Regions from separate parts of the Sporomusa aerivorans genome, predicted to be linked through region 2. Evidence: a T-box and tRNA genes for the amino acid it is inferred to sense, from the RefSeq annotation. Region 2 holds a T-box; the other regions hold tRNA genes.
The links. A T-box is a leader RNA that pairs with one kind of tRNA and senses whether it is charged. The one in region 2 lies ahead of SATMO3_RS20385 (valine--tRNA ligase), so its partner is inferred to be a tRNA-Val.
Positions count from the first base shown of each region.

Region 1: it encodes a tRNA-Val, which carries the amino acid that the T-box ahead of SATMO3_RS20385 (valine--tRNA ligase) is inferred to sense. The anticodon was not compared.
Region 3: it encodes a tRNA-Val, which carries the amino acid that the T-box ahead of SATMO3_RS20385 (valine--tRNA ligase) is inferred to sense. The anticodon was not compared.
Region 4: it encodes a tRNA-Val, which carries the amino acid that the T-box ahead of SATMO3_RS20385 (valine--tRNA ligase) is inferred to sense. The anticodon was not compared.

Region 1 covers NZ_CP156926.1:6,423,316-6,431,403, forward strand. The annotation lists gene SATMO3_RS30775 (methyl-accepting chemotaxis protein) at 1-18, opposite strand, end outside; tRNA gene SATMO3_RS30780 (tRNA-Phe) at 159-234, opposite strand; tRNA gene SATMO3_RS30785 (tRNA-Asp) at 285-360, opposite strand; gene SATMO3_RS30790 (histidine kinase) at 564-2,288, shown strand; gene SATMO3_RS30795 (LytR/AlgR family response regulator transcription factor) at 2,263-2,991, shown strand; gene SATMO3_RS30800 (cache domain-containing protein) at 3,016-3,702, shown strand; gene SATMO3_RS30805 (OFA family MFS transporter) at 3,730-4,983, opposite strand; tRNA gene SATMO3_RS30810 (tRNA-Val) at 5,353-5,428, opposite strand; tRNA gene SATMO3_RS30815 (tRNA-Glu) at 5,529-5,603, opposite strand; tRNA gene SATMO3_RS30820 (tRNA-Lys) at 5,611-5,686, opposite strand; gene SATMO3_RS30825 (adenylosuccinate synthase) at 5,811-7,094, opposite strand; gene purB (adenylosuccinate lyase) at 7,160-8,088, opposite strand, start outside.
Region 2 covers NZ_CP156926.1:4,206,040-4,214,127, forward strand. The annotation lists gene SATMO3_RS20375 (O-antigen ligase family protein) at 1-186, opposite strand, end outside; gene SATMO3_RS20380 (folylpolyglutamate synthase/dihydrofolate synthase family protein) at 443-1,726, opposite strand; gene SATMO3_RS20385 (valine--tRNA ligase) at 1,748-4,408, opposite strand; T-box leader at 4,454-4,676, opposite strand; gene SATMO3_RS20390 (molybdenum cofactor guanylyltransferase) at 4,736-5,365, opposite strand; gene SATMO3_RS20395 (formate/nitrite transporter family protein) at 5,706-6,572, shown strand; gene fdhF (formate dehydrogenase subunit alpha) at 6,829-8,088, shown strand, end outside.
Region 3 covers NZ_CP156926.1:5,572,518-5,580,605, forward strand. The annotation lists rRNA gene SATMO3_RS26560 (16S ribosomal RNA) at 1-1,420, opposite strand, end outside; tRNA gene SATMO3_RS26565 (tRNA-Gly) at 1,463-1,537, opposite strand; tRNA gene SATMO3_RS26570 (tRNA-Val) at 1,711-1,787, opposite strand; tRNA gene SATMO3_RS26575 (tRNA-Pro) at 1,845-1,921, opposite strand; tRNA gene SATMO3_RS26580 (tRNA-Leu) at 2,100-2,186, opposite strand; tRNA gene SATMO3_RS26585 (tRNA-Leu) at 2,373-2,455, opposite strand; gene SATMO3_RS26590 (hypothetical protein) at 2,544-3,239, opposite strand; gene SATMO3_RS26595 (vitamin B12-dependent ribonucleotide reductase) at 3,315-5,543, opposite strand; gene SATMO3_RS26600 (RMD1 family protein) at 5,811-6,629, opposite strand; gene codY (GTP-sensing pleiotropic transcriptional regulator CodY) at 6,953-7,729, opposite strand; gene SATMO3_RS26610 (MFS transporter) at 7,999-8,088, opposite strand, start outside.
Region 4 covers NZ_CP156926.1:3,326,563-3,334,650, reverse strand. The annotation lists gene thrS (threonine--tRNA ligase) at 1-1,509, opposite strand, end outside; gene ytxC (sporulation protein YtxC) at 1,834-2,736, opposite strand; gene SATMO3_RS15800 (GRAM domain-containing protein) at 2,816-3,142, opposite strand; gene SATMO3_RS15795 (peptide chain release factor 3) at 3,154-4,758, opposite strand; gene SATMO3_RS15790 (hypothetical protein) at 4,894-5,256, shown strand; tRNA gene SATMO3_RS15785 (tRNA-Met) at 5,426-5,501, shown strand; tRNA gene SATMO3_RS15780 (tRNA-Thr) at 5,503-5,578, shown strand; tRNA gene SATMO3_RS15775 (tRNA-Met) at 5,595-5,671, shown strand; tRNA gene SATMO3_RS15770 (tRNA-Val) at 5,810-5,886, opposite strand; gene SATMO3_RS15765 (acyl-CoA dehydrogenase family protein) at 5,945-7,078, opposite strand; gene SATMO3_RS15760 (DMT family transporter) at 7,188-7,640, opposite strand; gene SATMO3_RS15755 (3D domain-containing protein) at 7,753-8,088, opposite strand, start outside.

The DNA of each region.
Region 1 (8,088 bases), 2.2 Mb from region 2:
CCCTTGATTTTTTAACATAATTCGCTATATTTGTATAAAATCCTTTATAACAACAAGCTGTTCGACAAAATATTCTTTCAATCCGCTTCTTTTTTAAATTCCCTGGACTAGTAGTACATAAATAAAAAACCTTGCTATAATGCAAGGTTTTTTATTTATGGTGCCTCAGGGCAGAATCGAACTGCCGACACGAGGATTTTCAGTCCTCTGCTCTACCGACTGAGCTACCGAGGCGTTATTCACTTATCGAAGAACGTCGCACATCGATCACTTAATATTGAGAATGGCGACCCGGAAGGGACTTGAACCCTCGATCTCCGCCGTGACAGGGCGGCATGTTAACCACTACACCACCGGGCCTTGTATGACAAATGTTATTATATATTATGACCCCTGATTAGTCAAGCACTACCGTTGTGTATTTTTTTATGCACAACGGCAGAAACCAAGGATTGTCATTTCACTTTTAGAAGGTATAAATATTTCCCGGGAATAATTGGGATAAAAAAGGGATAGTCGTACATTTGCCGAATATTCTCTGTAATATGATACCGGAGGGAAGCATGGCTGTTATTACGCTGTTAGAAATCGTTAGTACCCTGTCCTTTATTGCTATGACAGCATATCTTACCGGACGCAGCCGTTTTATTATGCGCTGTGCGCGCTACCCCTTTCATTTAACCAGCCAGCTTCCCCTTATCGTACTGTTTTCTTTCTTGGCAATCACGGGTAATTATAGTGCGTTGCCCTGGGGTCAGTCCCATATCACCACCCGCATGATCGGCATACTGTTGGCCGGTATCGCCGGCGGACCGGTTACAGGGGTCAGTGTAGGGCTGATTGGCGCCGGTTATCTGTTTTTTATGGAAGGAACCTCGGTTGCACTGGCCATATATGTTGCCTTGGCCGGTACAGTTTCCGGCTTGCTGCGGCTAAGATTCACTTTCCAGCAGCTTACTCCCCAAACCGGAGCCGGAGTGGCGCTGGTTATTGAACTATGCCAGATCTGTTTTATTGCACTGTTTTCCGGCCCGGCCGGCATCGTGATACAGGATCTGCAGGTAGCCATACTCACCATGGTTGTCAGCGTAACGGGAGTCTGGCTGTTCTTATATATCATTAATTGGATTGAAGCCGAACAGGACATTTATGGCGCCCGCGCCGCCCAATTATCGCTTGATATCGCCAGCCGCACGCTTCCCTACCTCAGACAGGGTTTTAATACTCACTCGGCTACCGTAGCCGCCCGGATAATTTATGACCTGACCAAGGCAGACGCGGTTTCCATTACCGGCAGATATAAACGGCTGGCTTTTATTGGCCAGGGAGCTGAACATCACAAACCTGGCGAACCCATTATTTCGGCAGCGGTAAAAGAAGCCATCGCCAGCAAGACCATGAAGGTAATTAATACCCCTGCGGATCGGGGATGCCCTTTTCCTTACTGCCCGTTAAAGGCAGGCGTGGTAGTGCCGCTGTTTACAGGCAATAACGTAGTGGGAACTATTGAATTAGCCAGAGTAAAGGATGAAACGGTATCGGAGCTAGATATCCACATCGCCGAAGGCATTGCTAATTTACTCTCGGTACAACTGCAACTGGCCGAAATCGATGAACAGCGAAAAATGCGCGAAAAGGCAGAACTGAAGGCCCTTAGGGCCCAGATTAACCCCCATTTTCTTTTTAACACCATCAATATTATTATGTCTTTTTGCCGTACCGATCCTGATAAGGCCCGCAGTCTGCTGGGTAATCTGGCAACCCTTATGCAACGCGGCTATTCCAATCAGGATGAACTTGTAACCTTGCGGGATGAACTCACTGGGATTATGGCTTACCTGGAAATCGCCAAGTCGCGTTTTGGCGACAGGCTGGATATTGCCGTTAATGTGGACGCTGCGGTGACCACGGTGTTTGTGCCTGCATTATCTCTGCAGCCTTTGGTTGAAAACGCCTTAAATCACGGGCTGTTTCCCAAACTGGGCAATTGCCTGCTGACAATTGATGCGTCCACCGAGGAGGATACTTTGATTATTTCCATTTCTGATAATGGGATAGGCATCCCTCAGGCTAAACTGGAGCAAATCAAAGCCGGAAAATCAGATGGCGTAGGCATTACCAATGTAAATAAACGTCTAATTAGTCTCTTTGGTACTAAGTATGGCTTGGCCATTACCTCTGATCCTCCCTGCGGAACCGAAATCCGGCTTACTATTCCTTTTCAATCTCAATCCGTAACAGTTCGAAAAGAAGGTGTTATAAGTGAGAACAAAAGCCGTCGTTATTGATGATGAACAACCTATTTGCGACGAAATCGAATATCTTTTGAGCCAGCATCCCGATATTGACGTTAGCGCCAAATTTTCCAATTGTGTAGATGCACTTATTTTTATTTTGGAAAAAAAACCAGATCTTATCTTTTTGGATGTCAGCATGCCCGGTATGTCTGGCTTGGAAATGGCGCAAAAACTTAGCGGCATGAATAAACCGCCCTATATTGTTTTCATCACTGCTCATCCCGAACATGCCGTTGACGCTTTTGCAACCCCCGCAGTTGGCTATATCACGAAACCCGTTACTGAGGAAAAATTAGCTAGCGCCTTGTCCAAAGTTCGCAATTTATCCTCCAAAACTTCTGCCGAGAAAAGTGCGCAGATTGCTAAAGTGTGCGTACTGGCAGGCGGAAAAATTGTTCCTGTCAATAAGAGTGATATTGTTTTTATTTATGTTAAGGATAAAGACGTTTTCGTCCGTACCCGGGTTGGCGAATTTTCGGCAATGCTCACCTTACAGGAATTTGATAACCTGCTGACTGAGGTTAACTTTTTGCGAATCCACCGGCAGTATATTATCAACATGGATGAAATTCTGGAAATTACGCCATGGTTTCATGGCTCTTATTTGTTGCGTATGAATGATGCTAATAAACAGGAAGTACCGGTCAGCCGCAACCGGGTAAAACATCTCAAAGTGGCGCTCGGCCTTAAATAGGACATCCCTGTCAGGAGGCTTTCTATGCAGATTAGTCTCAAAACCAAATTAACGGTATGGCTAATTGGTTCTGTTTTGCTGGTATGCCTGGTTATCGGCATAATGACGATCCGGGATATGCAGATTCAGATTGAGGCAGCAATCGCGGAAAAGGCAAAATCCGATTTGGCTACAGCTCTCGAAATTGCCGATTATATGCGTCCCGGCGTCTGGCATGTTGTCAACGGCGAACTTTTCAAAGGACGTGCCCGCATCAACGGTGATACAGAGTTAGTTGATAAGATTTCGCAATTGACAGACGATACGGTGACAATATTTCTGCACAACACGCGCGTGGCTACCAACATCATGCGGGACGGCAGCCGTGCAACCGGAACGCAGGCGGCCGATTATGTCGCCGATACTGTGCTAAATGGCGGCATATATATTGGCGAGGCCGAGGTAATCGGCGTAAAATATCAGACCTGCTATGCACCGCTTAAAGATGATACCGGTCGTATTATCGGTATGTTTTATATAGGAGTTTCTAAAAAACTGGCCGACCAGCTTAAACAAAGTTTTACAGCCGTCGCTGTCCTATCAGCCCGTATTGCCCTATTATTCGCGTTGGCCGCAACCTGTTTCATCCCGGTGGATGCCTGGTCAACCATTTCCACCAGCCGCTCCTGGCCGGCAACTTCCCAGGAGAATAATGAAACGCCACCCGGGTAGGGTGGCGTTTCATTATTCATTTTAAGCTTAAGCCGTTTTGGCCTTGTTGTTCTGCTGTTCCTTAGGCGGAGCGGCCAGCAGCGGCAGGACTAAGGCGACTGCTAACGCTACAGCGGTAATTGTGAGCGCTTCACTGTAGTTGCCGGATGCCTGGCGAATACGGGCAAACAACATAGGACCCATAATACCGGCGGCTCCCCAGGCAGTCAGCATCCAGCCGTAAATCCGGCCTACATATTTGGTGCCGAATACATCGGCCGCATAGGCCGGCATGGTGGCAAATCCGCCGCCGTAGCAAGCGTAGATATAGGAACAAATAACAGTAAACATCATCATATCTTTTGTTGCCGACAGGAAATAGAAGGCGACCGCCTGTGTGGCGAACAAAGTGAAAAACACAGTGCGCCGGCCTATCTTATCGGAAGCGGAAGCCCAAAATAAACGGCCAATACCATTGACGATAGCAAATATTCCGAGGATAACGCCGGCCTGTTTTGCCTTGTCTGCGGCGCTCATCGAACTGGGCATAAGATCCTGGGCCATAGGTGACGCCTGAGAGATCAAGGCGATACCGGCAGTAATGTTAATAAACAGCATCGCCCAAAGCAGATAGAAGTATTTTGAACTGACGGCTTCCCCTAACGTCATGCCCGCTGCAGCCTTAGCGCCTGCCGGCGGCGTCCAGCCGGCGGGAACATACCCCGGCGGTGGCTCAATCATCAGCTGAGCCGCAGCAGTAACAGCCACCAGGAATATTCCGCCAAAAATGTAGAATGTCATAGCGGTACCCATACTGGCAATCATCCCGGGCGAAAGTATAGTCAGCATTAATGATCCTAACCCAAAACCCATAACGGCGAGACCGGTAATGAGGCCTCTCTTGTCAGGAAACCATTTGACTAAAGTAGCAATCGGTGTAATATAACCAAAGCCAAGACCAAGTCCACAAATAAGACCATAACCAAGATAGATTACTGTGAGCGAACCAATCTGATCGCCGAAACCAGTAATAAGGGTACCCAGGCCAAACAGCAGACCGCCAATAGTAGCTACTATCCTGGCGCCTTTGGTATCCAGAATATAACCGCCGGCTGCACTGGATATGGCTAAGCTGCCAATTGCGATAGTAAAGGTCAGGGTAACATCAGAGTTACTCCAGTTGTGGGCGGCCATTAAAGGCTTCGTAAAAACACTCCAACCATACACAGTACCAAGACAAATCTGCATTACGATTCCCGCTAAGGCTATCAGCCAGCGATTTGGGTAGCTTTTGCCCGCCATGATAAACACTCCTTTCAAAATATAGCTTATAGTATGTGCTGCCGGTAAGCGGTAGATAAATTATGGAATATTCCGAACTCTAAGAGGACACGTTCCCTTTTTCACTAAAAAACGCGCCTTCTCCCCACCTGCAGGCACACCTAACACTATTATAATTTACAATTTCATCCTGACTCCATAATCCATTCCCGAAATGCATTATTTCGTTACCGAATGGTCATTTTTGCTTACCGAGATGCATAAAAATTCCGAAACTTCGACTTAATCTTATTGTTAAGAAAACTCGGTTTGCACTAAACTCTTGGCGTAAGGTGCCCTGCTAAGGACAAAAATAAGAGTCTTCGATACCAATCGAAGACTCTTATTTTTTGGTGGGCGATGACAGGATCGAACTGCCGACATCCTGCTTGTAAGGCAGGCGCTCTCCCGGCTGAGCTAATCGCCCGGAAGTTGGATAATGTTCTTCGCTAACGCTCAGAACTAAGCGATTCGCACAGGTCTTTGCGTCGCTCTAGCTCCCAAAGACCTGGCTCTCTGCTTATATTTGGTGACCCGTAAGGGAATCGAACCCTTGATACCGCCGTGAAAGGGCGGTGTCTTAACCGCTTGACCAACGGGCCATGTAAGTGGTGATCCACCCGCGACTCGAACGCGGGACACCCTGATTAAAAGTCAGGTGCTCTACCGACTGAGCTAGTGGATCGTCTTCACAAGATATGATTATACAAGATGGACACGAGCTTGTCAATGAGTATTTTTCTGGTATATATTGCTAGTCATAATAGGAATTCCGTACCGTCACAGGCGGTACGGAATCCACCTCTCTCTTAAAACATATCGGCTAAGATAATAGTCTGTTCCCGGCCCGGGCCAACGGAAACAATACCAATCTTTATTTCAGCAACCTCACTTAAGCGTTCGATGTACCGGCGGGCATTGGCCGGCAGATCTTCATAGCTTCTCACGTTGCTGGTGGCCTCTTCCCAGCCCGGCAGTTCTTCATAAACAGGTTCCACCTGTGCCAACACCTTGAGGCTGGCAGGGAACTCATTCAAGAGTTGCCCTTTATATTTGTAGCCTGTGCAAATTTTAAGGGTTTTTAGACCGTCAAGAATATCCAGACGGGTAATTGCCATATAGTCAATGCCACTGACATAACCTGCATACCGGACAACGCAGGCATCCATCCAGCCGCAGCGACGGGGACGGCCGGTTGTTGTACCATACTCGTGACCCCGTTCCCGAATGATTTGGCCGACCTCATCGGTAAGCTCAGTGGGGAAAGGCCCTTCGCCGACCCTTGTTGTATAGGCCTTAACTACGCCCACAACCTTATTGATCTGAGTAGGTCCGACGCCGGCGCCGATGCAAGCGCCGCCCGCAATCGGATGGGAGGATGTTACATAAGGGTAGGTGCCATGGTCCAGATCCAGCAAAGTGGCCTGGGCGCCTTCAAACAGTACTTTCTGGCCGCGCTTAATAGCGCCATGCAATACAGCCGCCGTATCGGTCACATAGGGCTTCAACTGCCGGGCATATTCAAGGTATTCCTGTTTGACTTGCTCATAGTCGAAGCCTTCAACACCATAGACAGCTTTGAGCAAATGGTTTTTGGCCTCCAAATTAAACTCGAGCTTGGAGCAGAATTCTTCTTCGTCCATCAGGTCAACCATCCGGATACCGGACCGCGAGTTTTTATCCATATAGCAGGGGCCGATACCGCGTTTGGTTGTACCGATTTTGCGGTCGCCCCGCGACTCTTCCTCCACTTCATCCAGCAAACGGTGGTATGGCATAATAACATGAGCACGGTTGGAGACTTTCAGGGATGAGGTATCAATTCCTTTTTCCTCCATACCTTTAAGCTCTTTCAGCATAACGGCCGGATCAACTACCACACCGTTGCCGACAACGCATGTCTTACCCGAATATAGTATGCCTGACGGCAATAAATGCAATTTGAACTCGGTTCCGTCGACCACTACCGTATGACCGGCATTGTTCCCGCCCTGATAACGAACAACAACATCGGCTTTTTCGGCCAAAAAGTCAACAATCTTGCCTTTTCCCTCGTCCCCCCACTGAGTACCAATGACAACTACAGACGACATATAATCAAATCCTTTCCATAACAGCTATTTTACTGACCGGGTTTGGGTTATTTATTTGCTAAAATCTAGAGACCAAACCGGGCCATGATAGTATCTACATGTCTGAGATAATGTGAGTATTCAAAGCATTCTTCGATTTCTGCCGGTGTCAGGTATTGCTTAATGTCCGGGTCGCCAATGACGTTGGTCTTAAAGTCAGCGCCCTCCAGCCATCTGGCCATCGCGTTGCGCTGTACCCAACGGTAGGCTTCCTCCCGGACAGCTCCTTTATCAACCAGTTTCAGAAGTACCCTCTGGCTGAAAATCAGCCCGCCGGTTTTTTCAATATTTGCTTTCATGGCATCCGGATAAACCAGTAAGCGATCAATAATATCGGTAAAGATCCGCAGCATATAATCAACCAGAATGGTGCTGTCCGGCAAAATAACACGCTCTACCGAAGAATGGGAAATATCCCGTTCATGCCAGAGCGGCATATCTTCCAGAGCAGCCATGGCATTGCCGCGCACCACCCGTGCCAGACCGCTAACCCGCTCACAAGTGATCGGGTTGCGTTTATGCGGCATAGCCGAGGATCCTTTTTGACCAGGGTGGAAATATTCTTCAGCCTCCCGGATATCGGTCCGCTGCAAGTTTCTAATTTCAGTGGCAAACTTATCTAACGAGCCGGCCACAATAGCCAGTGTTGTCAGGAATTCAGCATGGCGGTCACGCTGAATAACCTGTGTAGCCAGTTTAGCCGCCTTTATCCCCATTTGCTGACATACATGGGTTTCAATATAGGGGTCGATATTGGCATAGGTGCCGACAGCACCGGATATTTTACCAATGGCTACAGCTTCCTTGGCCCGTTTCATCCGCTCGATATTGCGTTCGGTTTCATCAAGCCACAGCGCAAATTTTAAACCTAGCGTAAGGGGCTCAGCATGTATCCCGTGCGTACGCCCAATCATAACAGTATATTTGTGTTCGGCGGCACGGCGTTTTAAAACAT
Region 2 (8,088 bases):
TCGTCTTAGCAATAGTTTTTTGGTCACAAACATTTTCCCGACCCACAGTATAGTTCCCGCTCCCAAAAACAGTGTCGCAACATCCAGCGAAAGCGGTAAAAAAAATGCAACCGCTAAAATGCAGTGCTCGATTAAATAGTCAAGCCGGTATTGGATTTGGCTGTTGAACGAATACGCAATATGCACGTCTTCACCTACGGTTTAAAATTTTCGGTATTTTGCAATATAGTATCCACTAAAGCTTTACCGGCAGGGTGTTAGTAAAAGCGTACCTGATAACCTGTTCAGTTCAAAATCTTTATTGGTTTCATATATTGCTGGTTTTATAAAATATTATGTTTAAATGCTATGCTATTTTACTTCAAAAAAGCAAAAATATTACTGGCGCTTGCATTATGCTCCAAGCGCCAGTATTTATTATATACAATTATAGTTAATTTGTCTACTTATTCAGGATAATCTGCCGGGCTTCACCAATTAAATACAACGATCCTGCCACACAGACAATGCCGTCAGCACCGGCCAGTTCTTTCGCCCGCTCTATCCCGCTGCCGATTGTGGCAGCCGCCTCCACACGCCGCGCCTGAATTTCCCGGGCAACTTCCTCCGGCGTTGCCGCCCGGTAAGAAAGTGGCTGGACAGTAACAACGGTATCGGTCTGACGGATAAGGGCGCGAATAATTCCTGACACGTCCTTGTCGCGTAAAATACCTAAGGCAAAGGTTATATCTTTCCCGGGAAATACCTGGTCGAGGTTTTGTCGAAGTACCCTGGCGCCATCAGGATTATGAGCCCCGTCAATAATAATAACCGGTTCTCCCGGGACTATTTCAAACCTGCCCGGCCAGCAGACTTCAGCCAGAGCTTTGCCAATTGCCAGCTCTGTAATACGGCTGTCTTTCTTACCCAAAATAAGTGCAGCAGTTACAGCGACCGCACTGTTCTCTAATTGATGAAAACCAATTAGATTGAGGGCGGCTTCTACTTTACCCAACTCGCCGGCATCCACTAAAATCTGTTGCTGCCCCTGGGCAAGACCTTTAAACTGACTGAAAAAATGTTCTTCTTTAGCATAAACCTGTGCATTTTTACTGGCCGCAGTCTCTTTAATAATCGCCAGCGCCTCGCCTTGGGCAGCCGTAACAACCGGAACGCCAGCTTTGATGATGCCGGCCTTATGGCGGGCAATTTCGGCAATGGTAGAACCACAGCGATCGGTATGCTCCAAAGTAACATTGGTTATTGCGGAAATTTCCGGAATGATAACGTTCGTAGAGTCCAGCAAACCGCCCAAACCTACCTCAATGACAGCATATTCTACTCCCACAGCCGCAAAGTAATAGAAAGCGGCAGCAGTAATTACCTCAAACTCTGTCGGTTGCTCAAAACCGTCCGCCAGCATCTGGTCAACAAACTTGCTGGTATAATCGATTGCCTGGGCAAATGCCTCTTGCGTTATTTCCTGACCGTTAACTATCATCCGTTCCGGATAGTCGACAAGATGAGGCGAGGTATACATGCCTGTTTTTATACCGCTGGCTGCCAGAATAGCCGCTAGCATAGCAGTTGTTGATCCCTTGCCATTTGTACCGGTTACATGGATGGTTTTAAAACGTCGCTCCGGATGTTGCATAAGCTCAAGCAGCCGCTCAATCCGGGCCATGCCAAGGTTGATACCGAACTTACTCAAATTTTCGAGGTATGCTAATGTTTGTTCATAAGTCATATGCTGCACCTCCGTATTTTTTTACAAACCTGCCAAATATACCAGACGCTCCTTGATAGTGGCTTGCTTTTCTAAATACTCGGTTTGTTTGGCTTTTTCCTTCTCAATAACATCAGCAGGCGCTTTGGCGGTAAAACCCGGGTTGTTGAGTTTGCCGGCAATCCGGGCAAGCTCTTTATCCAGATTATCCATCTCTTTATTCAGGCGGGCTGATTCTTTCTCGACATCAATTAGTCCCTTGAGAGGCAGGTAAATCTCCACGCCACTGGCTACGGCTGTCATAGCATTCTCCGGAGTATCTGCCGCACCGGCAAGTATGGTTATGGGTTCGGCCGCGGCCAAAGTCTTGATATAGCCGGCATTGGCTTCCAGTTGTACTTTAAGATCATTAGCGGCAATCTTAAGGATAACCTCACTCTTCTTGCCTGGCGGCACATTAACTTCAGCCCGCATATTGCGAACCGCCTTGATTACTTCCATAATCACGGCCATTAGCTGTTCATCGTCCGGGTTGGCTAACTTATTATCCTCTGCCGGCCAGCCTGCAGTCATTATGCTTATTCCTTCATGCGGCAGACTTTGCCAGATGGCCTCGGTTATAAACGGCATAAACGGATGCAGCAGCTTGAGCGTGTTACCGAGAACATGCCGCAGCACAAACTGAGCCACTTTTCGGCTTTCAGCATCAGTCTTATTATAAAGACGTCCTTTGGCCAGTTCAATATACCAATCGCAAAATTCATCCCAGATAAACTCGTAGACCATACGGGCGGCTTCGCCCAGTTCAAACCGTTCCAGGTTACGGGTAACCTCGGCTATTGTCTGATTGTAGCGGCTCAATATCCAACGGTCTGCCAGGGTAAACGCTTTTTCGTCCGGCGTGAACGCCGGGTCGAACCCTTCCAGATTCATAAGCACAAACCGGGAGGCATTCCAAATCTTATTGGCAAAATTCCGGCTGGATTCCACCCTTTCCCAGTAAAAGCGCATATCGTTACCGGGCGTGTTGCCTGTCACCAGCATGAACCGCAGTGTATCAGCGCCGTATTTTTCAATTACCTCCAGCGGGTCGATGCCATTACCGAGTGACTTGCTCATTTTCCGACCTTGACTGTCACGTACCAGGCCATGAATAAATACATGGCGGAAAGGGATTTCTCCCTGGAATTTAAGGCCCATCATAATCATCCGGGCTACCCAGAAAAATATGATGTCATAACCGGTAACCAATACACTGGTCGGGTAAAATTGTTTTAGTTCTTCAGTCTCCTGAGGCCAGCCCATGGTCGAGAACGGCCACAGTCCCGAACTAAACCAGGTGTCCAGCACATCCGGATCCTGTTCGACATGGCCGCCACACTTGGGACAGGCGATAACCGCTTCCCGGGATACGGTAACTTCCCCGCACTGGCAATACCAGGCAGGAATCCGGTGACCCCACCAAATCTGGCGTGAAATACACCAATCACGGATATTGTCCAGCCAATTGGTATATATTTTTGTAAACCGTTCAGGCACGAACTGGATTTCGCCGGAAGTAACCGCTTCTATCGCCGGTTTGGCCAAGGGCTCCATTTTGACAAACCATTGCTTGGATACCAGTGGCTCAACAGTGGTATTGCAGCGTTGGCAATGGCCTACAGAATGAGTATGTTCGTCAATTTTGACCAAGTATCCCTGATCTTTTAAGTCGTTAACCAATATCTTGCGGCACTCATAACGATCAAGACCGGCATACTTGCCAGTATCGGCTGCCATGGTTCCATCCGGATTCATGATAACAATTTCAGCAAGCTGATGTCTCTGCCCCATATCAAAGTCATTGGGATCGTGTGCCGGCGTTACTTTAACAGCCCCTGTTCCGAATGACGGATCAACATATTCATCGGCCACAACCGGCAATCGACGTCCTATCAGCGGCAAAATCAAGAATTTCCCGATTAAATGCTTATAGCGGGCATCTTCCGGATGAACAGCCACGCCGCTATCGCCTAAGATAGTTTCAGGCCGTGTAGTGGCAACAGTTACATATTCATCCGCCATTCCCTCCACAGGATAGCGGACATGAAACAAATTACCCGGTTTTTCTTCGTGCTCTACTTCAATATCACTAAGAGCCGTATTACAGCGCGGACACCAGTTGGTAATCCGGTTGCCCTGATAAATAAGGCCTTGCTCATACAGGCTCACAAATACTTCCCGCACAGCCTGTGAGCAGCCTTCATCCATGGTAAAGCGTTCGCGCTCCCAGTCACAGGACGCACCAAGACGTTTTAACTGATTAATAATCCGGTTGCCATACTGTGCTTTCCAGTCCCATACTCTGTCAATGAAGGTTTCACGCCCCAGATCATAGCGGGTTTTTCCTTCCTGCGCCAGCACCTCTTCCACTTTGATTTGCGTGGCAATACCGGCGTGGTCAGTACCAGGCATCCAAAGTGTATCATAGCCCTGCATACGCTTAAAGCGAATAAGAATATCCTGTAACGTGTTGTCAAGCGCATGTCCCATATGTAACTGACCGGTAACATTGGGTGGCGGAATAACAATGCTGAACGGCTTTTTATCCTGCTCAACCTTCGCATGAAACAGTCTGTTGTCCTCCCAGAATTTATACCATTTGGCCTCGACTGCCTGCGGGTCATATACTGTTGAAATATTGTTCGTCTGTTCTTGTTCCATAAATCCTCCTTGGCTACACTGTAATATATAAAGCCCTTTCGTCCATATAAGGACGAAAGGGCTTAACTTCCGCGGTACCACCTTGCTTTCCGGCATAATACATGCCGGACACTCAGTTGCCGTAACGGGGGCATACCGGCCGCGCCTACTTATAGTTCAGCGGGGCAGCTCCTGGATGACCTTCAGCTCACGCTCTGAGAAGCCTTGCAGCCAAGGGCTCCCTCTCTAAACAGATGCGACAGCATACTCTTCCATTCTTCACTATTCGCATATATAATTGTGGCTTCATTATACCTATCGATACAGCTGATGTCAAGATTTGGAGCATTAGTTGGACCTTTTAAAATAGCTTTCAGCCTTGGCCAAATCTTCGAGCGTGTTTAAATTGAGAAAGTAGAAATCAGATAATTTAAGTTCGGTCATTTCCGACTGACTGACATAAGCAACATTTACATCTTTAAAAAAAGACTGTACACAACGGTGATCCTCATGCAGATGTTCCTCAATAGCCGGCAAACAGTTCCTGGAATAGATGGCGTGCAAAGGCTCCACACTTTCGCCATTATGAGGAATCAGAATGTCTTCCTGAGTCAACCGGTTCATCATATAGTAAATAAAGTTTTTTTCTATAAACGGCATATCACAGGCAAAAACAAATATGTAAGGAGTTGGCGAGTGGATCAAGCCGGAATGTATTCCACCAAGCGGACCTTTATCTTTAACAATATCGCCAATCATATCACAGCCTAAATACGCATAGTCACCAGGATGATTGGTAATAATAACAGGCCGCGCAGCAAAAGCTACCGCCGTCTTTTCCACTACAATCTCGATTAGAGGCTTATCACCCAAGCGCACAAAAGATTTGTTGGTACCCATACGCCGGCTTTTTCCGCCAGACAGAATAAACGGAGTAATCGTATTCCGCCGCCCGGGACTCTCCTGCAAGTTATTCAATTCAACCAGCGCTCCATCTCGTAAATAGACATTTGGAATAATTGTAATAGATAAAACCACCAAAGTCAAGATTTCAGCAGTTTACTGTACTGCATTGTCCTCACCAGCTACACTGTATAGCAATCCAATTCATCAGGACCGTGATTTATTTCACCAACACCATGCTATAACAACCATGCATTATCCAAGTCATTTCGGCATAATATTCTTGCCATTCAGAATAATGCGTTAGCACTTCTTTGGGTCAGTTTTTACAATATACTTAGTAAACTATTATACCAAACTCTAATAAGGAGGGAAAAACAGGGTTACGTCGAATTTTTTCAAGGAGGAATGTATCATGAGTAATTACTGTACCCCTAAGGAAATTACCCAAAACACACTAGATATTGGCTGTGTAAAATCCAGTATGGACATAACTAAGATGTTATTGCTGGGAGTGCTGGCCGGTGCGTACATTGCGTTCGGTGCCGAGGGCTCCACTATGGCTACGCATGACATACCCCTCGTTGGGTTAGGCCGCTTTTTAAGCGGGGCCATATTTGCCACAGGACTAATGATGGTAATTATCTGCGGCGCGGAACTGTTTACTGGTAACGTATTAATTACCATTGGCGTTCTGGAAAGACGCGTCAGTGTCGCCGCTATGCTGCAAAACTGGTTTTGGGTCTATTGCGGAAACCTGATTGGTTCTTTGCTAATCGTCTATTTCATGTATGCATCCAATCTATGGTCTCTTAACAATTCACTGCACGGAGCCTATGTTATTAAAATTGCGCTGGGAAAAGTAAGTCTGACTTTCTACGAGGCCTTTATCCGTGGCATTATGTGTAACTGGCTTGTTTGTCTGGCCGTTTGGATGGCTTATTCGGCCAAAGACATTGTTGGTAAGGTTTGGGGCATTTTCTTTCCCATCATGCTGTTTGTTACCAGTAACTTTGAACATAGCATCGCCAACATGTATTATCTGTCTGCCGGCTTATTAGCCAAGTCGGTACCTGCTCTGGCTGAAGCCAGCAAATTGGGCGTTAAACTGGATGCGTTAAATCTTGAGTCGGTAATCATTGGCAATTTAGTACCTGTGACCTTAGGCAATATTGTCGGTGGCGCGCTGTTTGTCGGCTCCTACTACTGGTACTGTTATTTACGCAATGCTAACGCTGCCAAATCAGCCGCACTGCAAAAGGACGCAGCTTGCAGTAAATAAGCATTTTAGAAATTACACGAGGTAATATGCGCAGTAAAAAGAAAGTCAAGCTTTGTCCGGCTTCCTGTCAGAAAAAATATATTATTCCTAGCAAGCAGCAGTTTTCTGTTGCAGTCCCGTAAAAAATCGCAATTTTTTTGCAAATAAAAATTTAGCGATCATTTAAAATACAAATCCAACTTACATGCAATACCATATTGAATATCAATATAGGTATTCAGATCATTATTTACTACAAGGAGTGTGAATCCAGGAAATGATCAGACTAACAATTGACGGTCAAATCATTGAAGCCGCTGAGGGAAGTACAGTACTTGAGGCAGCCAGTAAGGCTGGAATCAGTATTCCCACATTGTGCCACCTTGCTGATCTAACCCCCGAAGGTGCGTGCCGGGTCTGTGTTGTTGAAGTCGAAGGCGCCAGAGGACTGGTTACCGCCTGTACCTATCCGGCAACAGAAGGACTGATAGTCCGCACTAATTCGGCAGTCATCCGGGAAGCCCGCAAAAGTGTTGTTGAGCTTTTGCTAGCCAACCATCCGCAAGATTGCCTTTCCTGTCAGCGCAATCTAGATTGCGAGCTGCAAACTCTCGCCAGTACTCTGGGCATACGCGAAATCCGTTTTCACGGTGAACAGCGCAAATATGCCATCGATGACAGTAATCCATTTATTGTCAGAGATAACAACAAATGCATTTTATGTGGCCGCTGTGTCCGGGTATGCCGTGAAATTCAATGCTGCGACACCATGGAATGGACAAACCGGGGTTTTGATACCAAAGTTGCTCCGGCCTTTGATGAAGCGTTGGTTGATTCGTCCACTTGCTTATTCTGCGGGACCTGTGTATCGGCTTGTCCGGTAGGCGCTTTAACGGAAAAGCCGATGCGCCATGCCGGCTTACCTGATAAAAAAGTTAAAACAACCTGCCCGTTCTGCGGCGTAGGCTGTAATTTCGACCTCAACGTCAAAGACGACAAAGTAATTGGGGTAACCTCAAATTTAACCAGTCCGGTAAATGGTCGTCTCACCTGTGTAAAAGGACGTTTTGGCATTGATTATATTCACAGCCCTGAGCGCCTGACTACTCCACTCATCAAAAAAGACGGCGAGTTTGTGGAAGCAAGCTGGGATGAAGCATTTGACTTAATTGCCAGCAAGTTTGGCGAAATAAAAGCCTCCCATGGCTCCGACGCATTTGCAGCGCTTAGTTCTGCCCGTTGCGTCAATGAAGATAACTATCTAATGCAAAAATTTATGCGCGCAGTGATCGGCACCAATAATATTGATCACTGCGCACGTACCTGACACGCTCCTACCGTAGCCGGTCTGGCTACTTCATTCGGTTCCGGGGCAATGACTAACTCTATTAATGAAATTCCTCATAGTAAAGTCCTGTTTGTTATTGGGGCCAATCCAACAGAAGCCCATCCTGTTATTGGTGCAAAAATGCGCCAGGCTCTCCGCAATGGCGCCAAGCTTGTGGTAGCTGATCCGCGTAAAACCGAACTGGCCGGC
Region 3 (8,088 bases), 1.4 Mb from region 2:
GACGGGCGGTGTGTACAAGGCCCGGGAACGTATTCACCGCAGTATGCTGACCTGCGATTACTAGCGATTCCGACTTCACGGAGGCGAGTTGCAGCCTCCGATCCGAACTGAGAGCTTGTTTATGCGTTTCGCTTACCTTCGCAGGCTTGCTTCGCTTTGTTTAAGCCCATTGTAGTACGTGTGTAGCCCAGGACATAAGGGGCATGATGACTTGACGTCATCCCCGCCTTCCTCCGCATTGTCTGCGGCAGTCTCCCTTGAGTTCCCACCATAACGTGCTGGCAACAAAGGATAAGGGTTGCGCTCGTTGCGGGACTTAACCCAACATCTCACGACACGAGCTGACGACAGCCATGCACCACCTGTTTTCGTGTCCCCGAAGGGAGGAACTAATCTCTTAGTTTTTCACTCAATGTCAAGCCCTGGTAAGGTTCTTCGCGTTGCGTCGAATTAAACCACATACTCCACCGCTTGTGCGGGCCCCCGTCAATTCCTTTGAGTTTCAACCTTGCGGCCGTACTCCCCAGGCGGGGTACTTATTGCGTTAACTCCGGCACAGGAGGGGTCGATACCTCCTACACCTAGTACCCATCGTTTACGGCCAGGACTACCGGGGTATCTAATCCCGTTCGCTCCCCTGGCTTTCGCGCCTCAGTGTCAGACACAGTCCAGAAAGTCGCCTTCGCCACTGGTGTTCCTCCCAATATCTACGCATTTCACCGCTACACTGGGAATTCCACTTTCCTCTCCTGCACTCAAGATCCCCAGTTTCCTGCGCCCATACGGAGTTGAGCTCCGCACTTAGACACAAGACTTAAAGATCCACCTACACGCCCTTTACGCCCAATAATTCCGGACAACGCTTGCCACCTACGTATTACCGCGGCTGCTGGCACGTAGTTAGCCGTGGCTTCCTCCTTTGGTACCGTCATTACCTTGCATTATTTACACAAGATACGTTCGTCCCAAACGACAGAGCTTTACGATCCGAAAACCTTCTTCACTCACGCGGCGTTGCTCCGTCAGACTTTCGTCCATTGCGGAAGATTCCCCACTGCTGCCTCCCGTAGGAGTCTGGGCCGTGTCTCAGTCCCAGTGTGGCCGTTCATCCTCTCAGACCGGCTACTGATCGTCGCCTTGGTGAGCCATTACCTCACCAACTAGCTAATCAGACGCAGACCCATCTCTAAACGGTAGCTTATATATAGAGGCCACCTTTCTTAACTCAGTCATGCAACCAAGTTACCACATTCGGTATTAGCACCACTTTCGCGGTGTTGTCCCCAGTTTAGAGGCAGGTTGTCTACGCGTTACTCACCCGTTCGCCACTAAGTATCCATAAATGAATACTCCGTTCGACTTGCATGTGTTAGGCACGCCGCCAGCGTTCGTCCTGAGCCAGGATCAAACTCTCCAATAAAGTTTTATTTATTGAAGCCATTTGTTGGCTCTTAATATCTTTTGGAGCGGAAAACGAGATTCGAACTCGCGACCCTCGCCTTGGCAAGGCGATGCTCTACCGCTGAGCTACTTCCGCATCCGTTAATTCATTGACGTGGTTTTAAAAAAACCACCGCACATCTGGCTTTTTATGATGCATTACTTACATTGTTCAGTTTTCAGGGAACGGTCACAATCGACATCGCCGCTTGACGCGACTTATATAGATTATCATATCTACACACACTATGTCAACTGTTATTTCTTGGTTGGTGGGGCTATCGTGACTCGAACACGAGACCTCTACGATGTCAACGTAGCGCTCTAACCAACTGAGCTATAGCCCCACAGGAATTACAATTCTATCAATCAGTCATCAATTTGTCAATACCAAGATTGCAAATTGGTCGGAGCGGCAGGATTCGAACCTGCGACCCCCTGGTCCCAAGCCAGGTACTCTACCAAACTGAGCCACGCCCCGGTATTATATATAGGATGTTCTTCGCTACCGCTCAGAACTAAGCGATTCGTACCAATCAACCCTTCGCCTTTCGGCTCGCTTTCTTGGACTCTCTGCTTATCGCTACCGCTCAGAACTAAGCGATTCGTACCAATCAACCTTCGCCTTTCGGCTCGCTTTCTTGGACTCTCTGCTTATATGGTGCCGGAGGTCGGACTCGAACCGACACGGGGTTGCCCCCGGCAGATTTTGAGTCTGCTACGTCTGCCAATTACGTCACTCCGGCGTGTATATATTATAAGGATGTTCTTCGCTACCGCTCAGAACTAAGCGATTCGTACCAATCAATCTTCGCCTTTCGGCTCGCTTTCTTGGGCTCTCTGCTTATCGCTGACGCTCAGAACTAAGCGATTCGCACTAATCAATCTTCGCCTTTCGGCTCGTTTTCTTAGGCTCTCTGCTTATGCTTAAATGGTGCGGGAGAAGGGACTTGAACCCCCACGGTCACCCGCCAGATCCTAAGTCTGGTGCGTCTGCCAATTCCGCCACTCCCGCGTCCCCGGAATTCATACTATACCAGAGAAACATATTATTGTCAACACGGGCAACCTGTTTTTTTACGATATTTACGACATTTTATTGTCTACCGCGCCAGTTCTTTAACACTTGAAACCAATGCGCCCAACAGCCGGTGAAAGCCTTGCGGGTTTTGGCCTGGCACCCGGAATTGTTTGTTTATCTCTAGCTGCACTGCGGGGATTTTTAGTTCGCGGCCCACGTAATTCGCAATAGTGTTAGAGCCACTGGCGGCGAAATGATCACGAGAGATTCTGTGCAGTCCAAAGTCCTGAAAGCTGCGTTCGAGCAATGTCAGTATTTTGTTCTTGCCGAGAAGGGTCCTACCGTCGTCAGTACCTAAATCCACATCAAAATCGTGCTCACGGGCAGCCCCATGAATGTCTAGAACCAATTTCACCTTTTCCCGTTGACAGATTTCGGCTATTTTGTTTTTGTAGATACAAGGGTTGTCGACATTAGGATCACCGCCATACAACTTGGCGGTTGCCAGTACGTGACAGTCCGTCAGTCTGTGTAAAAGGAAAGCAGTAGCTCCGGTAAACTGATCTGACATCTTAATCTTCTTTTGCCGGTAATGCCTGACGGCATGGGGAGCCGATATCAAGACAGGCAGCTCCCCCAGGGAAATAAAGAAGGGTTCCTCTTGCTGCGGATTAACTTTTCTGTCTGTTTTATAAAAATACACTCTTTCTACGCTGACCGCTTCCTCATTCATGCGTGCGCGTTGAAATTCTGCCAAAATCTCAGCCTTGTCACCCAAGAATCACCCCTCCTTTCTTCCAGAAGTCAACAGTTTGATCTTCGCCTTAACAGGTGCACTCAGTGTCAAATTTAATTAGCCACATTTGCTGAAGCCGCAATGCCGGCAAATAACACAACCGCCTTCATGTTCAACCGTCTTACCGCATTCAGGACAGTCATTACCGGTCACCGTAGTAGCAGCCTGCGTTGCCAATGCATCACCATTCTGGAGTTTCATTACTTTTTCAATAACCTTACCAATAGCATCAGGGCATGACAACACTTTCAAATCTTTTTGTCTGATTGTTGAATGGCACCGGATACCCTTTAACTGATCAATGATAGAGTTGGCATCTATACCGGCACGCAAAGCAATCGACACGAGTCTTGCCGTCGCCTCGGATTGAGACGGGCAGCCGCCGGCGCGTCCGGTATTGGTAAAGACCTCGCATATTCCATGCTGATCATAGTTTACAGTGATGAATATAGTGCCACATCCGATTTTGACTTTTTCAGTAAAGCCGGTTGTAATTTCCGGTCTGGGTCTTGGTGAGAAAAAAGCTTGTTTTTCCTCCGGCATTACACTTCCTGCTTCAACTGTCTCTTTGCCGTTAACTTTACCGATATTAAGCACCTGCATATCCCGGCTGCCATCCCGGTAAATAGTTACCCCTTTACAGCCGGTCTCATACGCTAAGGTAAATACATTCTTAACGTCTTCTTTTGTCGCCTTGTTGCACAGGTTTACCGTTTTCGAAACCGCATTGTCGGTATACTTTTGAAAAGTCGCCTGCATTTTTACGTGCCATTCCGGGGAAATATCATGTGCGGTAACAAAAGTTTTCTGAATTGCCGCCGGTATTTCCTCCAGGCCTTGTATGGTCCCCTTTTGGGCAATCATCCGCATTAATGCCTTGGTGTAGAAACCCTGCCTTACAGAAACTTGTTCAAATATCGGATTTGTTTCAATTAGCTCGTCATTATCCATGACATTTCTGATATAAGATAATGCAAATAAAGGTTCAATACCGCTGGAAACGCCGGCAATAATACTCAATGTTCCGGTTGGAGCAATTGTTGTAGTCGTTGCGTTGCGTACCTCAATTCCCTGTTTTTTATAGATGCTTTTGTCAAAGTGTAAAAATACGCCCTTTCTCTCCGCCAGTTCCATAGATGCTTTTCTGGATTGCTCCTGAATGAAATTCATTATTCTCTCTGCCAGGGCCAAAGCCTGCTCTGAATTATAAGGAATGTTCAGTTGGTAGAGCATATCGGCCCAGCCCATAACTCCCAGGCCAATTTTCCGGGTTCCCTTTGTCGTTGTTTCTATTTCCGGTAACGGATATTTATTGATATCAATAACATTATCCAGAAAATGAACCGCTTTCTTTACGATGGCGCCTATACGTTCAAAGTCGGCAACAGGTCCCTTATCGGTAAGTTTTGTCATCAGGCTCAAATTGATAGAGCCAAGATTGCAGGATTCATAAGGTAAGAGCGGCTGTTCCCCACAGGGGTTGGTACTTTCAAACTCTCCCAGTGCCGGCGTCGCATTAGCCTTGTTCAGCCTGTCAAGAAACAGTATACCGGGTTCCCCGTTCTTCCAGGCCATATCTACAACAGTGTCAAATACTTCTCTGGCATTCAACTGTTTTACAACACGGCTTTGATGCGGATCGATCAGATCATAGTCCTTGTTCTCGGCCACCGCCTTCATAAACTCTTCGGTGAGGCCAACACTAATATTAAAGTTGGTAATATCGGCATTGTCCTTTTTAGCGGTAATGAAATCAAGGATATCCGGGTGATCGACACGCAGGATTCCCATATTAGCCCCCCTGCGAGTGCCTCCCTGCTTTACCGCCTCGGTAGCGGCGTTAAAGACTTTCATAAAACTAATAGGACCGCTGGCAACCCCGCCAGTTGAATTTACCGCCGCGCCTTTAGGCCTTAATCTGGAAAAACTAAAACCTGTTCCGCCACCGCTTTTATGAATCAATGCAGCATTCTTTACCGTCTCAAATATATCTTCCATAGTGTCTTCAATTGGCAGCACAAAGCAGGCACTCAACTGTCCCAAAGGCCGGCCGGCATTCATTAGCGTGGGTGAATTCGGCAAAAACTCGAGATTGGACATCAAGTCGTAGAATTCATTCTCAAGTACCTGTAGTTCTGCTGCCGAAACATACGGAGCATCCGCACTGGCAACAGCTTTGGCAACTCTGTGAAACATTCCGTCAGCATCTTCCAGTAACCGGCCATTTTCATCCTTTATCAGATATCTTTTTTCAAGAACCTTTATAGCATTTTCTGATAATTTCATCCTGTAACCCCCTGATATAATACAACATTTTGTATGTTCAAAACATCATGATACAATATATTGTATCTACAATCTTTGGTTACGTCAATATAAATTAGCTGTAATTTTCCAGATCTTAACCGGCTATCCACCTTTACATTGCCTGTCAATAACCGGTTGCTTAATTGCAGCTGATCGTCAGCGACACGCCGCCGGCTAGGATTAAATGACCTCAAATAAAACGGCGGCAGCTTACATTTATTGTAAGTTGCCGCCGTTTTATTTGTCTTAGTGGAAAAACATTTCATACAATGACAGAATAATCTCTATCACGATTAATATAATAATGGCCCATTCCAGTCTTGTTCCCCGTTTGGCGTGAACCAGGTTGGAAAATGCTTCAGTAATATCCATGAGCGTCTCGGTCTTGTGCCGGATTTTTTCATAACGGTCTTTGAGCTCGAACAATACAGACAGTTCGTCATTCAAGGCCGATGCCTCTTCATTGGTCCAGGTTATTTCCGGATTATCCAAAATCATTAAATACGAAATAGCATTGAGCTTGAATCTAAGGATACTGGCTGACATTTTCGCTAAATCTTCATCAGAAACACCCAGTTCACCCCGATTGAGATTGTTCACGACATTCTCTATCCGATCCAGCAGGGAATCGACTTCTGTTTCACTCTTCTCCAGCGAAACTGACTTTGCCAGAATGGTCGCAACAATCTCCAACTGATATTCGCTATAGCTGTTCACAATCATATAGTCATTGTTAATTGCCGGTGCTTCAACTGAATCTACTTCTATTTTATAGTCGTCTTCGTAGATAAAAGAGCAGCTTTCATTTATTTCCGGTTCAATTTTCTTTAGATATTTCACAACATCCATGATTTCATGGTGTTGGAAGTTGATAAATACCATACTGCCAAAATAAAACAAATATACAAGCTTCTGTGTTGTATCATTCACAATCCCCTGTAAATGATCCAGCCTTAATACCAAAGAATCTTCCCATTTAAATTTACGGTTGATCCCAAAGTGCTGGGCTATCTTATTTAAATTCACTTCGTTGCATAACACAATTGCTTTAAGCTCAGCAACCATCCATTATTCCCTCCGCTTAATATACACTCCGCGAACGGCAGTAAGCTGCCGCTAAAATTGAGTTCTTTCATGTAGTGTCGTAGGTGGAACGTCATTGTAAATTACTCAAGTACATACTACTAGAAAAAAACCATAACCAGGGAAGTTATGGACTATGATTCTTAGTTATAAATTGTATCCTGCAATGATTCTGCACCTAATCAAAAAATGACTGCAACGGCTACATCCGGAAAAACACGGGAGCTCAACCAATGTAAGGGAAACCTTTGTCAAGGCTTCCCTTCCCCATGTCAATTTTTTTTTGCTGTACGCCGACGAAATTTTTAGTGTTTTTTCTTATTGATTTCTTCAAGCAAATGTTCATTAAGAATTTTGATAAACGTGCCTTTCATACCAAGCGACTTAGACTCAATCACGCCGGCACTCTCAAGTTTTCTTAGTGCGTTTACAATAACTGAACGGGTAATGCCGACACGGTCTGCTATTTTGCTGGCCACAATCAGATTTTCATCGCCGTCGAGTTCCTGCAGGATGTTAGTGGCCGCTTCGATCTCAGAATAAGATAGCGTACTTAGCGCCACCTGAACTGTGGTTCTCTTGCGGGTGTCGTCTTCCATCTTATCCATCCGGCCCCGCAGCATATCCATGCCCAGCATGGTGGCGCCATACTCGGCCAGCACTAAATCACTTTCGTTAAACTCTGCGTGAAACTTGGCAATCAATAAAGATCCCAGTCGTTTACCAATCCCAACTACCGGGACTACCAGGCTGTACTTTTCCTCAACAGGGCATTTAAGGTCTTCACTAAACACGCAGCAACCGTCTTTGAGACGAATATTGCTGGTAGTTTCACGCACGTTTTTCAGTACCTTCATATATTCTTCCGGGAACTTGCCTTGTTCAAGAACGTCATCCAGTATAAGGTCGCAGCCAAATCCGTCGTATAGGGCATATCCTAGAATGCTGCCTTCTCTGTCAACCAAATACACATTAGCTGCCATGCACCCGCTAAGAAGTTCGGCAACCTTACCATAATCCACTTTCTCTGATTTTTGTAGTAACTGGTTAATTGCCCGCGTTTGATTTAACAATGTTGTCACGATATAATCCCGCCTTTCGACATAATAAAGGGACAGGGACACCATTGTCCCATCTGTTTTTACTTGAATAGCATTAAACGGTATCATGTGACAGCGGCTTAGTTCCTGTTGCCAACAACCAATACAGCCACTGTAATAAGTTCAGCAATAAACTGGATAGCGCCTTTGCTACCCTTCCTTATACCATTTTAACCTATATTTATATATCGTATAATATTTACCATAGAAAAAGCTAACTCCTGCCAAATTTACATAGAATATGACATAAGTTAGCTTTTATCTTCATTTTTTTGTATCATCTGGCAGTTTTTTTTCATAAAAGCAGGCCTGGCTCCTACGGCAAATAGTAAAATCCCCAG
Region 4 (8,088 bases), 880 kb from region 2:
CTGACCGTCTTCCCCCACATAGGTGAGGTCAAATTTCTCCGGCATTAGCATATCGAGCTGAATGGTGCCGCATTGCCAGGTTCGACCAATTGAATCTTTGAGATGGAAGTCAATTTTAGGGCCATAGAAGGCACCGTCGCCAGGATTAATTTTAAAAGGCATATTCAGCTCTTCCAATGCCTCCTGGAGCGCAGAGGTGGCTGTCTCCCAAACCTCGTCGGACCCCATGGCCTTTTCGGGCTTGGTGCTCAACTCAGCGTGATAAGACAGTCCAAATACGCTGTACACGGTATTAAAGAGTTCTATAACCTTTTTAATTTCCCCTTTAATCTGTGACGGCAGCATAAAAATATGCGAATCATCCTGGGTAAAGCTGCGTACCCGCATCAAGCCATGCAGGGCACCGGAAATTTCATGTCTGTGAACGAGACCTAATTCACAGGTACGGAGCGGAAAATCACGATAACTGTGATGTTGAGTACGGTATACCAAAATACCGCCGGGACAGTTCATCGGTTTTACAGCATAACCTTCATCATCAATCTTGGTAAAATACATATTCTGACGGTAATGATCCCAGTGGCCTGATTGTTGCCACAGCTTCTGGTGCAGGATAATTGGCGTTTTGATTTCCTGATAGCCGTATTTTACATGCAGTTTGCGCCAAAAGGCTTCCAGTTCATTGCGGATAACCATCCCTTTGGGATGGAAGAATGGAAAGCCCGGTCCCTCTTCCTGAATGCTGAAAAGATCCAGTTCACGGCCTAACTTGCGGTGATCACGTTTGGCCGCCTCCTCCATCATGGTGATATAAGCGTCTAAGTCAGCCTTTTTTTCAAAAGAAGTGCCATAAATCCGCTGCAGCATCTTTCTCTTTTCATCACCACGCCAGTAAGCGCCGGCAATACTTTGAAGTTTAATGGCCTTTACACGCCCGGTTGACTGAACATGCGGCCCGGCGCACAAATCAACAAACTCACCTTGTTTATAAATAGATATCTGTACATCTTCCGGCAGGTCACGAATTAATTCCTGCTTGTAAACTTCCCCTTGTTCGCCGAATAGTTTGATTGCTTCTTCGCGGCTGACTGTCATACGTGCCAACGGCAGGTTTTCCTTAACGATTTTTTCCATTTCGGCCTGAATTTGGACTAAATCTTCCGGAGTAAACGTGTGGGCGGTATCAAAATCATAGTAAAATCCATTGGCAATAGCCGGTCCAATGCCTAATTTGACATCACCATACAGGCGTTTTACAGCCTGGGCTAAAATATGCGAGGATGTATGGCGTAAAGCATCTCTTCCTTCGCTATCTTCAAAGGTCAGAAATTCAACTGCGGCGTCTTTTTCCAGTGTACCAGACAAATCGGTAACGTGCCCATCGACCTTAGCGATAAGCGCGGCTTTGGCCAAATTACGGCTAATGGATTCTGCGGCTTGCCCCAGTGTTGCTCCCTGCTCAACTTCACGTACTGCGCCATCTTTAAGCGTCATCTTAATTTTACTCATTTTCGGCAGCCTCCTTAACAAAAATAAAAAAACTCTCATTCCCTATAGGGACGAGAGTTTTATACCCGTGGTTCCACCCTGTTTGGCAAAAATGCCATCTCAGTTTTTGATAACGGGGAATACCCCGGCCAGGCTTACTTTTAAAATATTCAGCCAGGCAGTTTAGAGGGGGTAATTGTGTTTGGTTTGCGTTAAGATGTTTACAGCCTGTGACATCTTATCTCTGAAAACGCCTTACAAGACACCATCATGTCCTCAGCATTACTATTAAATCTCATGTTTGATTATCAAAAATTATATACAACTTTAATAATATTGTCAAGGTTATATCTCAGTGTGATTGGATTTTCCCGCGGGCATGCATAATTCGCAGCCCTCACATACGACAACCCGATCCTCGAATACGCATTTGATGGTTTCTAAAATATCTTTATCCCTGGACCGGTTAGCACTATGCACCATTATGTTCCGCGGCGCAATGGTGATCAGGGCGCTGATTAATAAATCCTCATAATTAAGCATATCAGCATCACCAGTTGTCGAATGGCTTCCCGGCAAATTATTTTCCAGATATTGATTATTGATAATTTTCCCGTGTGAGTCATAAATTTTGTACACGCTGGCAGCATTGATAACGACATGGGCTTCCTCCACCCGAGGTTCCTGTGCATCTACGAAATAGCGCAAAACCCGGATGAATTCCTTGTACTCCAATTCCATCATGAAATCATCGACAACTTTGTCAATGGCTTGGGACAACTGCAGGCGATAGTCTTTAAGGCGGAAATTTAAAAAGCCTTCAAGTACCAGTTCATAGTGATTGTCCAGATATTCCAAGATTCGTGAAAGTATGAGCCTGTACCTGGTTGCCGGACTAGCGCCGAGTATTTTAATGGCATTTGATTCCACAATGGAACGTTCATCCTGATTAAAATAAAAGTAGTTGTTAGTGACTATCTTATTAATAAGCCGGTTTTCTTCGTTATTAATAATCCAATCGGCAAGTATCTGCGATACGCTGTTTTTCAGCACATTTTTTATACGTTCATAGTTACGAAAAGATAATTCGCCGTCACTAATATTTAAGCCTAGAAAAGTATAGCCACCTTTATTCAGCTCTTCTATGACTACACGGAAGCCTTCTTGGGTCAGCGTTTTACAGTCGTGTTCCAACTTTTCCCTGATATTCCCGGTCGTTCCGTTCAGGCCGATCGAAAGTAACTTCACCACCCTCACTCCCTTCCCATATAGTATATGTTTAAGAGTTGATTTGCATACAATGAGGGTGATGCGGCGGGTTGCTTATTTAGTTTACCTCCAGCGACTGTTTGTTAATCGCCTCAAGCCATTCATCCCGGCCCTTTACTACAAATTTAATTACTTTATCCTTGATAGTAATTACTTTTAGCACATTAGGAATAATCAAAAAAGTCTTTTCGGGCAGTATTTCTTTAATATGCGTCAGCAGCACCTCATCCATGTATTTATTATTAATACTAAGTGCGTAACCGACGAATACCAAACGGTGATCAGTCAGATAGAGCGCACCGTTTAAGACATTGCCGTCACAGCTATAGCTGGCAAGACATTTTTTTAGAATGAGCTCTTCGTCTTCCAAAGGAAAGCTGTACATGACGCCCTCCCTTACACTTGCCGCGCGTCTTCAGGCACGACGAGAAATTCCACATCGGGATTGCGTTCCATGACCCATCTAAGCTGCCATTCGTTATTGATTAAAGCAACCGGCCTGTCCTTTATATCTTGTACCAGCAGGCCATTGTCCATATTTTTCAGGGACTTTACATCAAGATTTTCACCACTAAGCCATCTTGCTACTGAAAAAGGCAGCCTGTTCATGAGAATATCCACGCCATACTCGTGTTTTAGGCGGTATTCCAGCACTTCAAACTGTAAAGAACCAACAACGCCGATAATAAATGATTCTACGGCATAGTCAGGCTGGCGAAATACCTGAACCGCCCCTTCCTGCGTCAATTGGGTCATGCCTTTAACAAATTGTTTTCGCTTCATAGTATCTTTAGCTTGTACCCGGGCAAATTGCTCCGGCGGAAATACCGGGAAATCCTGGAACGTAAAAACAGAACCCTCCTGGCATAAGGTATCGCCAATGCCAAAGATTCCCGGATCAAATAAACCAACGATGTCTCCCGGGTAGGCTTCTTCAATAATAGTTCTTTCCTGGGCTAAAAACTGCTGCGGCTGGGCAAGCTTTATTGGCTTACCCGACTGGGCATGGTAAACAGTCATTCCACGCTCAAACTTTCCTGAGCATATTCGCATAAAGGCCAAGCGGTCCCTGTGTGCCGGATTCATATTGGCCTGAATTTTAAAGACAAAAGCGGAAAACATGTCGGCCTCCGGGGTAATCAGCCCTTCGGACGAGGCGCGAGGCATGGGCGGCGGCGCAAGTTCCAGGAAGTCTTCCAAAAACAGTCGAACCCCAAAGTTTGTCATGGCACTGCCAAAGAACATGGGGGTCAGTTCACCCCGGGCTACTTTCTCCAGAGAGAATTCTTCTCCGGCCATATCTAACAATGCAATATCATCACATAATGCCTGGTGGACCTCAGGGCCTAAAATTTCTTTAAAGGCCGGATCATCCACACTTCCTTGCGTTGACGGCAACGCCCATTGTCCATGAACTCCGCCCTTTTCAAACAGTTCAATCTGAGCCTGTTTACGAATATAAATACCGCTATAATTGCCATCTATGCCGATTGGCCAGTTCATCGGATAAGCCTGAATGCCAAGCACCTTTTCGATTTCTTCCATAAGTTCGAATGAATTACGGCCATATCGGTCCAATTTATTAACAAAAGTAAAGACCGGGATTCCCCGCTGTTTACAGACCTGAAAAAGTTTCTTTGTCTGATCTTCTACGCCTTTGGCCACGTCAATAAGCATGACTGCGCTGTCGGCAGCCATCAGGGTACGGTAGGTATCTTCACTAAAATCCTGGTGACCGGGAGTATCGAGGATATTAACCCGGTAATCATCATAGTCAAATTGCAATACACTGGAGGTTACCGAAATACCACGTTGTTTTTCAATCTCCATCCAGTCAGATACAGCATGTTTTTGCGCTTTTCTGGCCTTTACCGACCCGGCCAGGCGAATAGCGCCACCATAAAGAAGCAATTTTTCCGTTAAAGTTGTTTTACCGGCGTCCGGATGGGATATAATAGCAAAGGTACGGCGTTTGCTGATTTCGGGAGCAAAATTTGACATTACTGCCTCCTAAAGTTGATTATGTTAAATTATACAGCATAACTGCTTTGTTTACGGGAATAATCTAATTAAGACTAGTAGCACTAGTAGCCAGAGGGATCTTTACCGGCCACGCAAATACATGGAGGGATACTTATGAGTATACATATGAGCAAGCTGCCAGTCAAAAGGATTTGCATTGACGGGCAAACACTCTCTGAGGACGGCTTCTACGAGTTTACCGTAGATTGCGGCGCTGTGTACTTTGGGGCCGTTTATAATAATGAAGGTCAGCTCCAGGCAGTTGACCAGTATTTTTATAGTGAACGGTTTTCCCGTGACGATCTGGAAGGCGCCATGCAAGATGATCAGTTATATTCGGTTGACGATCGCGACTTTCCAGCAAAAGGCTATCTATTAAGCAAAAGCGTTGACGGCAAAGAATGGCTTAGATTTCATGCCGTTGTCCCTCGTGCTATCAGCCCGGATTACTTTTATAGCAAGTTTATCGGAGAATAATATTACTCATAACGTATACAATACAACAATTTAATATACACCATTAATTAACAGTAGTCAACGCTGCTTATTGCATCTAAATAGCCGTTAATTGCCAGAGATAACTAAAAAATACATTGACACAGCACAAACAGTTGCTATATAATCAATTTTGTGACAAAAAACATATCGCGGGGTGGAGCAGTTGGTAGCTCGTCGGGCTCATAACCCGAAGGTCACAGGTTCAAGTCCTGTCCCCGCAACCATGCTGGTGTAGCTCAGTTGGCAGAGCGTATCCTTGGTAAGGATAAGGTCACCGGTTCAATCCCGGTCACTAGCTCCATTTATATTTTTCATATGGCGGCGTAGCTCAGCTGGCTAGAGCATTCGGTTCATACCCGAAGTGTCCGGGGTTCAAATCCCTGCGCCGCCACCACAAAAACCTTGTCGATTATGACAAGGTTTTTTTTATCCGGCGACTTAGCTTCAACTTAACCCTATCTTAAGCTAAGTCGCCGGATAAAATTAAAAAGTTCACAGGGACATACCCCTGTGAACTTTAATGTTTTGTTGCTGGTGGGACTAACTGGACTCGAACCAGTGACCCCTACGATGTCAACGTAGTACTCTAACCAACTGAGCTATAGTCCCTTAACACATATGTAATTATATTGCGCTTAAACCAAAAAGTCAAGCACTTAAAATAAAATTAGTACAGAATATTATTGGCAATAACCAAACGCTGAATTTGATTTGTGCCTTCATAAATCTGCATGATTTTTGCGTCACGCATGTATTTTTCAGCCGGATATTCTTTGGAATAACCATAGCCGCCCAGCACCTGGACTGCGTCAACAGTGACTTTCATAGCCGTATCGGCAGCAAAGCATTTGGCAATTGCCGATTCCTTAGCATAGTTAACACCCTGATCTTTCAGCCAGCATGCTTTGTAAACCAGCAAGCGCGCAGCTTCAATCTGCATAGCCATATCGGCCAGCATCGCCTGCACAAGCTGGAAAGATGCAATTGGTTTATCAAATTGCACACGTTCTTTTGAATATTTGACTGCCAGCTCAAAAGCAGACTGTGCCAGACCTACTGAAACTGCACCAACAAAAGGCCGGGCCGCATCCAGTGTTTTCATGGCAATTTTGAATCCTTCCCCTTCCCGGCCAATGCGGTTAGCCATGGGGACCCGTACGTTATCCAGAATCAATTCGCAGGTGTTGGAGGCTCTTATGCCCATCTTTTCTTCTTCTTTACCTACCGAGAAGCCCGGAGTATTGCGATCCACAATAAAAGCTGTAAGCCCACGGATACCGGCAGTTTTACGCGTATTGGCGAAGATTACGTAAATATCGGCAATGCCGCCGTTAGTAATAAAACATTTAGTTCCGTTGATGACGTACTCATCGCCGTCTTTGACTGCCGTAGTAGCAACAGCGCCCGCATCGGAACCGGCTCCTGGTTCTGTGAGCGCAAATGCCGATAATTTACCGCTGTTTAAGACATTAAAAAATTTTTGTTTTTGCGCGTCGGTGCCTAGCAATACGACCGGGTAAGAAGCTAAAGCATTGGCAGCTGTTGTAGTGGCTACACCGGCACAACCTTTACCTAGTTCTTCATAAATTAAGGCAATAGACAGTGCATCAAGTCCGGGACCGTCATATTCTTCAGGAACTGTTAAATTGAGCAGGCCGGCTTCATCAAGTTTTTTCCACAGAGCAGGTGGAACCACACCTTCTTTATCCATTTCTAATGCATGAGGCGTGATTTCTTTAGCAACAAATTCATTTACCATTTTTTGCAGATCCAATTGATCGGGAGTAAAGTTAAAATCCATGCTTTGCCTCCTTGATATATTAGCATGATACCAAAAAATTCTAATGATAAGTATACCGCATAATGTTTTTTTTGTTAACACTTAATTACAAAAAAAATAAAAAAATACTTTATTTTAACAGTAATTTAGCACCAACTGCAAGTAAGACCAAGCCAAATAATTGCGTTGGAGTACAGGCGATGCGGTCAAGTCCAAATCCACCAAAATAATCAATGATAATAGCTGTCAGTACCTGACCGACAATAATTGCAGTGGTGGCATTAGCCACACCAACGCCAGGAATACTTGCGGCCACTAAGTAAATGATAGCTACGCCGATAATACCTCCCAGCAAAGTGTACCAGGGAGCCTCCTGCCATGCATATAAATTTCCTTTACCCATTTTAAAAAGAAACAACAATACTAACACCAGAACGGTCCCGGTTACGTGTACGATAAAAGTAGCCTCCAAAAGACCGGTTACTTTGCTCAGTGAAGTATTGAGCGAGCCTTGTACTGCCATTAAAACCCCCGAGATAAAAGCCAAAACCAGTGGCAACATTTCGCCGGATATTAAATTCAAGCTAACACGCCCCCGTATAGTAGTCAAATTATATGTGTAGTATAGTACTTAGTTCCAGCTAATATTCCCAAGAAATTAACGTATAAAAAAAATCAGGCTTCAGCCTGATTTTTTAATCAACTATATATACGGTTACTCTTTGAACGCCAAAATTTAATGCATCGCTGCGACTGTCAAAAGCTAAATCAATTCTGTTACCTTTAATCGCACTCCCGATATCGTCAGCAATTGCGTAGCCATAACCTTTGATATATAACCGGGTTCCTAAAGGTATAACTGACGGATCAACAGCGGCCAGCCCTCTGCGCAGAAGATTTCCACGATATGTATAACTGCCATTGCCGGGGTCATGTGCCGAATAAGCGGAGGCCTTCATAGCCAGAGTACGGCTGTATCTGCTTGGCTCACCGGCTAAGCGCTCAAGATAAGCAAAAGTTTCTTTATCAAC